DNA from 2 places in the Pseudoalteromonas sp. J2K-J031 genome. Region 1 is predicted to be linked to the other one. Evidence: predicted binding sites of a transcription regulator. Region 1 holds the regulator's gene; the other holds the start of a gene.
The links. Region 1 encodes LexA, which represses DNA repair genes until DNA is damaged. Its sites were predicted from a motif close to TACTGTATNNNNATACAGTA; they were not measured.
Positions count from the first base shown of each region.

Region 1 (4,396 bases):
TAAGTTCCGACCTGCACGAATGGCGTAATCATGGCCACGCTGTCTCCACCCGAGACTCAGTGAAATTGAATTTGCGGTGAAGATGCCGTATACCCGCGGCTAGACGGAAAGACCCCGTGAACCTTTACTATAGCTTGGCACTGAACATTGAACCTACATGTGTAGGATAGGTGGGAGACTTAGAAGCAGGAACGCTAGTTCTTGTGGAGTCGTCCTTGAAATACCACCCTTGTAGTTTTGATGTTCTAACGTAGGTCCCTAATCGGGATTGCGGACAGTGCCTGGTGGGTAGTTTGACTGGGGCGGTCTCCTCCTAAAGAGTAACGGAGGAGCACGAAGGTTTGCTAAGTACGGTCGGACATCGTACGGTTAGTGTAATGGTAGAAGCAAGCTTAACTGCGAGACGGACAAGTCGAGCAGGTACGAAAGTAGGTCATAGTGATCCGGTGGTTCTGAATGGAAGGGCCATCGCTCAACGGATAAAAGGTACTCCGGGGATAACAGGCTGATACCGCCCAAGAGTTCATATCGACGGCGGTGTTTGGCACCTCGATGTCGGCTCATCACATCCTGGGGCTGAAGTCGGTCCCAAGGGTATGGCTGTTCGCCATTTAAAGTGGTACGCGAGCTGGGTTTAGAACGTCGTGAGACAGTTCGGTCCCTATCTGCCGTGGGCGTTTGAGAATTGAGAGGGGTTGCTCCTAGTACGAGAGGACCGGAGTGAACGAACCGCTGGTGTTCGGGTTGTCATGCCAATGGCACTGCCCGGTAGCTACGTTCGGAATCGATAAGCGCTGAAAGCATCTAAGCGCGAAGCGAGCCTCGAGATGAGTTCTCACTAGAGCTATAAGCTCTCTGAAGGGCCGTTGGAGACTACAACGTTGATAGGTTGGGTGTGGAAGCGCTGTGAGGCGTTAAGCTAACCAATACTAATTACCCGTGAGGCTTAACCATACAACGCCAAAGTGGTTTGTATGAAGCACTGATGAATAGCAAGAAGTTAGATAGCACTGAAGTAGACAAATTGAATATCAGCCTTCCGAATTTATGGTTCTGAATTTATCAACACCTTCCATGGCGTTGACCCTAACGGGCCGCACTAAAGTGCGTTAAATTTTGTTCCAGACAAAATTTTGCTTGGTGACAATAGCGTTTTGGACCCACCTGATCCCATTCCGAACTCAGTAGTGAAACGAAACAGCGCCGATGGTAGTGTGGGGTTACCCATGTGAGAGTAGGACATCGCCAGGCTCCTAATAAGAGAAACCCGTTGCAGCAATGCAGCGGGTTTTTTGCTATGTGCGTTTTAAATTATCAGAGTTAAGTTACATTTTATGTTTTTATTTAATTTTGGTTGAATTATAGCCTATTTGTATTTCATCTTATCGATCAATAATCGACTTTATAATTGTATATGTTTGCCATTTACATTAAGCTGTATATAATCACAGTATTCATTTTATGGTGGAGTCCTTGATTATGAGGCCATTAACAAGTAGACAAGCTCAAATTCTTGAGTTAATTAAAGTATTTATTAAAGATACTGGTATGCCTCCCACTCGCGCTGAGATAGCTAACACGCTCGGGTTTAAAAGTGCCAATGCAGCTGAGGAACATTTAAAGGCTTTAGCTAAAAAAGGCTTTATTGAAATGGTACCCGGTGCAAGTCGAGGCTTAAAATTAATTGAGGATGAAGCACCTGAACAATTGGGTTTACCTCTAATTGGCCGTGTTGCAGCTGGGGAGCCAATACTGGCGCAAGAACATATTGAAAGTCATTATCATGTAGACCCATCTCTTTTTAAACCCGCGGCTGATTTTTTGTTACGAGTGCATGGTATGAGTATGAAAGATATTGGAATTATGGATGGCGATCTACTTGCTGTACATCGTGCGACCGTTGCACGTAATGGGCAAGTTGTTGTTGCTCGAGTTGGTGATGATGTAACTGTTAAGCGCTTTGAGCAAAAAGGTCGTAAAGTTTATCTTCATGCTGAAAATGATGAATTTAACCCCATAATAGTGGACCTATCTAAAGAAATGCTTGATATTGAAGGGCTTGCAGTAGGTGTGATTCGAAATTCTGATTTTATGTAACTTCTGTTGATTGCTGATACTTTTGTTAGCAATCAAGTTCATTTTTTATTTAGCTTTTGTCTATAAAACTTATATTTAACATCTTATTATCATTATTGCTTGCCCTTTCTCAATTCCTTGCCTAGTTTTTTAATACCTCATTTAAAAAAATTATAAAATATTAATAAATAATAATAATGAAATTACATGTCGTATCGTAATTTTCGTTGTGCTTACAACTTGATAAGGGAGTACCGCATGAGAAAGGTCTTTATGTCCTTTTTCCTTATGTCTTTGTCGCCATTTAATGTATTGGCTGATTCCAAATACAATATGACCACAGGTGTGACTGACATAAGCGAAAACGTTTACAACCTGCATATGACAATTTTCATTATATGCTGTGTTATAGGAGTGATTGTTTTTGCTGTTATGTTTTGGGCGTTACTTCGTCACCGCAAATCAAAAGGGGCGATTGCAGCTCAATTTCATGAGAGCACTAAAGTCGAAATTCTGTGGACTGCCATTCCTTTTGTAATATTGATTGGTATGGCAATCCCAGCAACTAAAACATTAATTGCTATGGAGGATACGAGTAAGGCAGATCTAACAATCAAAATTACGGGTTCACAATGGAAATGGCATTATGAATATCTTTCTCATGATATTGGTTTCTATTCAATACTTTCTACTTCGCAAGACCAAATTCATAACCGCTCAGAAAAAGACAGTAATTACTTACTTGAGGTTGATAAACCGCTTGTTATTCCTACAGACCGAAAAGTTAGATTTCTAATGACCTCCGATGATGTTATCCATTCATGGTGGGTTCCTGCTTTTGCTGTAAAAAAAGATGCCAACCCTGGGTTTATTAATGAGGCATGGACACGAGTTAATGAGCCAGGCATATATAGAGGTCAATGTGCTGAGCTATGCGGAAAAGATCATGGTTTTATGCCAATAGTTGTGGATGCTAAATCACCAGATGAATTTGATGCTTGGTTAGTTTCTGTAAAAGATGAAAAAGAAAATCAAAACGCTGCAGAGCAAGCTTCACTTAGCCAAACACTTAGCAAAGATGAGCTTATGACTTTGGGTGAACAAGTATATATCGCCAATTGTGCAGCTTGTCATCAACCAACAGGTATGGGATTAGGCGGTGTTTTTCCTGCGCTCAAGGGCAGCCCTATTGCTACTGGTGAAATTAATGATCATATCGATATAGTTATTCATGGTAAGTCGGGTACGTCAATGCAATCTTATTTAAAGCAACTTTCACTTAAGCAACTTGCAGCTGTTATTACATATGAACGTAATGCATGGGATAACAATACGGGTGATGTAATACAACCCAGTGATGTGCAAAGCAGAATTGAGGAAAAATAATAATGACTACAATCGCGCATAATCATGAAGACACCTCACATTCCCCATCAGGAATAAAACGTTGGCTGTTTACTACAAATCATAAAGACATTGGCACGCTCTATTTATTATTTTCTTTATTGATGTTTTTAATTGGTGGTGCAATGGCTATGGTGATCCGTGCTGAGCTTTTTCAGCCTGGTTTACAGTTAGTTGATCCTAACTTTTTTAATCAAATGACGACTGTTCATGGTCTTATTATGGTTTTTGGTGCAGTGATGCCTGCTTTCACTGGTTTAGCTAACTGGATGATCCCCATGATGATTGGCGCACCTGATATGGCGCTGCCTAGAATGAACAATTGGAGTTTTTGGATTCTTCCTTTTGCTTTTACTATTTTATTAATGTCACTGTTTATGGAAGGAGGTGGCCCAAATTTCGGTTGGACTTTCTATGCCCCGCTTTCAACTACCTATAGTAATGATAATACTGCTTTTTTTGTTTTTGCTATCCATATAATGGGCATTAGTTCAATTATGGGCGCGATTAATGTCATTGTAACGATTGTCAATTTACGCGCTCCAGGCATGACTTGGATGAAACTCCCCCTATTTGTATGGACATGGTTGATCACTGCTTTTTTACTCATAGCTGTAATGCCAGTATTGGCTGGTGCCGTTACAATGGTTCTGACTGATAAATATTTCGGCACTAGTTTCTTTAATGCAATGGGAGGGGGTGATCCTGTTATGTTCCAGCATATTTTTTGGTTCTTTGGGCATCCTGAAGTTTATATCATGATCTTGCCAGCCTTTGGCATTATCTCTTCTATTGTACCAACCTTCTCTAGAAAACCATTATTTGGCTATGCATCAATGGTTTATGCAACTGGTTCGATCGCATTTCTATCTTTTATTGTGTGGGCTCATCACATGTTTACCACTGGCATGCCACT
Region 1 covers NZ_CM200279.1:319,530-323,925, forward strand. The annotation lists rRNA gene AC3KZC_RS01485 (23S ribosomal RNA) at 1-954, shown strand, start outside; rRNA gene rrf (5S ribosomal RNA) at 1,137-1,251, shown strand; gene lexA (transcriptional repressor LexA) at 1,480-2,097, shown strand; gene coxB (cytochrome c oxidase subunit II) at 2,335-3,462, shown strand; gene ctaD (cytochrome c oxidase subunit I) at 3,465-4,396, shown strand, end outside.

Region 2 (4,396 bases), 560 kb from region 1:
GCTTGGTGAGCATTTTGATGTACGTGAATTTCACAATCAAATATTAAAAAATGGTTCTGTTCCTTTGTTTGTATTAGAGCAGCAAATAGAACAATATATTAACGAAACAAAAATGCGGGTAGAGAATTAGGTAAGAAATCAGGCTGCTTCGCCTTGCTCAATCATTTTTTAAATAAAGTGTTTGAACTCGGAGGTACATACGAAGCAGCCTAGGGCCCCCGATACTGTTATCGTTGGCAGCTTTGCAATCATAGGATTATCCCTTAGACCAACAGCTTTGCGTCCTTAGTTTTCACTAAGTTTGCCCTTTACGAACTATGACAGTTCATTTTTGAGTTTAGCTGCATAATTGATACCTGTCATTAAGGTGGCTAAAGAGTTTTTTAGTTTGTTGTACATTTATCTGTGCGGCATAATTCGGTGCAGCTATTAAGTAAAATGATTAAATGGATGTCGTCGGAATGTTAAATGAATTTATTAGTTAAAAAGTTATTACTCGAATTTCGAGTTCATATTGAAAAAGTAAGTTGGGCCTTTGTTATTGCAGCAGTGTTTACGCATTTGTTACTTACTTGGTGCGTACTTTTTTTGGCTGGAGAGGCAAAATTAGTCGATCTTCATCATTATTTGTATTACTACATTGTCACCACTTCAACAGTCGGTTATGGTGACTTAAGCCCAAGCACTGATTTGGGTAAGTGGTTTGTGGCAATCGTTCAGATACCTTTTGGCTTGGCACTTTTTGGTGTGTTACTGGGTAAAACAGGTCAAACAATTACGGATAAAATAAAACGTTCTATGACAGGTGAAAATAGTTTTAATCATTATATAGGCCATATCATTATTTTTGGATGGCATGAAAAACGGACAAGTAAAATTATTGAGCATATTTTGGCTGATAATAAACGTGTTGCACGACGAATTTTACTTGCAGTAACAGATGATATTCAGCATCCTTTTGCCACAAACCCACATGTCGATTTTGTTAAGTTAATTAGTTATACCGACCTTGAGCAATTGCAGCGCGTTGCGATTGCGCAAGCCGATAAAATTATTGTTGACGGTAAAGATGATGACCAAACTTTTACAACTTCGTTACGTATTAGCAAGTTAGTAAAAGCGGACTGTCATATTAGTGCGTATTTTAATGACGATAGTAAAATTGAGATGCTGCGAGATCATTGTGGCAATGTTGAATGCAGCAGCTCTAAATCAGCTGAAATGCTGGTGCGGGCAATGCAAGATCCTGGCTCAAGTCGTGTGCATGAAGAGTTACTTTCAACGCTATATGGGGATACTCAATTTAGTTTGGTTGTGCCTCAAGGTGTGGCTGAATTGGTTTTCTCAAAAATATTCCACGTGTTTAAAGATCGTCACAATGCAATCGTATTGGGTGTTGCACGCTCAAGGATTGGTGATGAGTTAGAACTAAATCCACCACTGGATTATTGTGTAAAAGCAGGAGATGTATTGCATTACATTGCTGCTGAGCGCGTATTAACAACTGAAGTTGAGTGGTTGGTATTAGCAAAGTAAAAATTAAATATAATTGAACCTAACTTAACGGATCTTTAATGTTGGGTTTAGGTTCACCTCGCCTTCGTAATCAATGGTTGCTACTACATTGTCACAAATAGCGATGGCTAAATGAGTGCCATCTGACGCGCGTGTAAACGCAAGTTGATAACCATATTGATTGAGTTTATTTAATGCTAGCTTTTGCGCTAACGTTAATAAGTGCCAAAAAGCCTCAAGATCGGGGTTAGTTAAGCGACGCTCATCATCAAACTGTTGATTTTCTGATTTTAAAAGTACAGACATGTTCTTCCCAAATTAGTTACTCAAGGTTAATTTTATTTTTATCTACCAGCGCTGTCTAGTTTATTTTCTTATAGCACAAGGTGGATTGGTATTAATATCGCCTTCTGCATCAACGGTAATATAGTGTTCATCCAGTACTAAATAGGCCAGAGAATTGCTTATGGTAATGCGAATAAAGGCCAGATTATAGCCATAACGATAAAGTTCGGTAATTGATGCTTGTTGTGCCATTGAAAGCAACGGCCAGTTTTCGTTATCTGTTAGCTCCTTCATGCGCCGCTCTATTGTCATAATTCATCATTTTTTAAAAGCTGTTCTCGTTAGTTTAGTTAACATTAGCGGTTTGGCTATAAGTATTGATAATGTGCAGCCATTGCGAGTCAGTCACCGGCATAACAGATAGACGACAGCCTTTTTGCGTGAGGACAAAATCAGTGAGATTCGAGTCAGCTTTTAACTGTGTTAACGAAATTGGGCGTTTAAATTGTTCAACAAATTTAACGCTCACTTGTAACCAACGTGGAGAGTCGGGTGAGGATTTTTTATCAAAATACTCGCTGTTTAGGTCAAATTGGCTTGGATCAGTATGGGCTGTTTTTACGATAGTGGCAACGCCTACAATTGCAGGTTGTTTGCAGCTTGAATGATAAATAAACACTAAATCACCTAATTTAACACCATCACGTAAAAAGTTGCGGGCTTGGTAATTGCGCACGCCTTCCCAATCGGCGATATTTTTGGTCTCTAAGTCATTAATAGAAAAAACATCGGGTTCGGTTTTAAACAGCCAATAAGCCACAAGAGATCCTTAAATAGAGTATTTTCACTAAATTTAGTGGCAGCATGTTACTGCAAGTTGATATAGTGACTTTATCATGAGTCAGCCTATGAAAGAATGTGCAATGAGCCAAGTATTAGATGATCTGCTCGCGTTATTGAAATTAGAAACCATTGAGCAAGGTATTTATCGAGGACCGAGCCAAGACCTCGGATTTAAAGCTGTGTTTGGTGGCCAAGTTATGGGGCAGGCTTTATCTGCTGCTAAAGAAACAGTGCCTGAAGAGCGAAAGGTGCATTCACTTCATTCGTATTTTTTACGCCCAGGCGATGTTACTAAACCTATCGTATATGATGTCGAAACCATTCGTGATGGCAAAAGCTTTAGTACTCGACGTGTCAGCGCTATTCAATACGGTAAACCTATCTTTTATATGACCGCATCTTTTCATTGTGATGAACCGGGAGTCACTCATCAAGCGCCGATGCCTAATGTACCGGGTCCAGAACAGCTGCGGTCATCATTGGATTTTTATCGTGAAAATGCGCATTTAATCCCTGAAAGTATTCGAAATAAAATTATTTGTGAAAAACCGATAGAGATGCGTCCGGTGAATTTTCAAAATCCATTTAAACCAGAGGTAACTCATCCTGAGCGTTATGTGTGGTTTAAAGCCAATGGTGAAATGCCTGATGACTTGCGAGTTCATAAATATTTATTGGCGTATGCCTCTGATTTTGAGTTTTTACCTACCGCATTGCAGCCTCATGGCTTGTCATTTTTACAGCCTAATATGCAAGTCGCTACAATTGACCATGCGATGTGGTTTCATCGTGAATTTCGAATGGATGATTGGATTTTGTATGCTGTTGATAGCCCATCAGCCAGTGGTGGTCGTGGTTTAGTGCGCGGGCAATTTTTTAATCAGCAAGGTCAGCTTATCGCTTCTACGATGCAAGAGGGTGTGATCCGAAGTTATCCTGAAAGTTAGTTTTTTATAAGCCCAACACGATTCAGTGGTGGGCTTTTTATTAGCGTAATAAGTAAAAAATGCTCAAGCCTGCCAGTGATGTGAAATAAATATTCTTGGTGCGAGCCGCAACTGCGATAGCCACAAGTGCTGCGGGAATATACGGGTTATGCCAGTCAAGTTTCAATTCTCCTTTTTCTAGCAGCACGATTGGCACCCAAATCGCGGTAAGCACAGCGGGTGCGCTATAACTTAAAAATTGCTGTAGCTTCGGCCCAACAGAAAAAGGGAGTTTATGGTGTAAAAATAAATAGCGGCTACTGAAGGTTACGCAGGCCATTAAAATAATTGTGGTTAGCATTATATTTCCTTTCGTTTGCGTATTAATTTTTCACTGGCATAACCGGCACTCATTGCAAGTAGTGCTGCGCCCACTAGCCACAACTCAAAGCCAATCGCTTTAAACCAAGTCGCAAACACCCCAGCGGTACAGACAGTAATAAAAATAGGCCAGTTTTTTATACCTGGGATCACTAACGCAATAAATGTTGTCGCAATGGCAAAATCAAGTCCCATATTTGTTAGGTCGGGTAATAGTGAGCCCGCAATAATGCCCAGTAGTGTCCAGATATTCCAACAGATATAAAAACTAAAGCCGGCACTGAGGGCATAAATTAGCCTGATTTTAGATTGATACGCTTTGGGGTGGTGTGAAAAAGCAAATAGTTCATCGGTTAATACAAAACTGATAGGTAATCGCCAGCGTAGTGGTTGGGCAATGATTTTATGACGAATACTTAAGCCATATAAAAAATGGCGCGAGCTGA
Region 2 covers NZ_CM200279.1:3,579,406-3,583,801, reverse strand. The annotation lists gene AC3KZC_RS16365 (DUF885 domain-containing protein) at 1-130, shown strand, start outside; cyclic di-GMP riboswitch class I at 233-316, opposite strand; gene AC3KZC_RS16360 (potassium channel family protein) at 469-1,536, shown strand; gene AC3KZC_RS16355 (hypothetical protein) at 1,561-1,821, opposite strand; gene AC3KZC_RS16350 (hypothetical protein) at 1,882-2,094, opposite strand; gene AC3KZC_RS16345 (EVE domain-containing protein) at 2,147-2,620, opposite strand; gene tesB (acyl-CoA thioesterase II) at 2,724-3,590, shown strand; gene AC3KZC_RS16335 (branched-chain amino acid transport AzlD family protein) at 3,631-3,930, opposite strand; gene AC3KZC_RS16330 (AzlC family ABC transporter permease) at 3,930-4,396, opposite strand, start outside.
Region 2: the regulator LexA is predicted to act here: its motif matches at 2,669-2,688, upstream of AC3KZC_RS16345 (EVE domain-containing protein).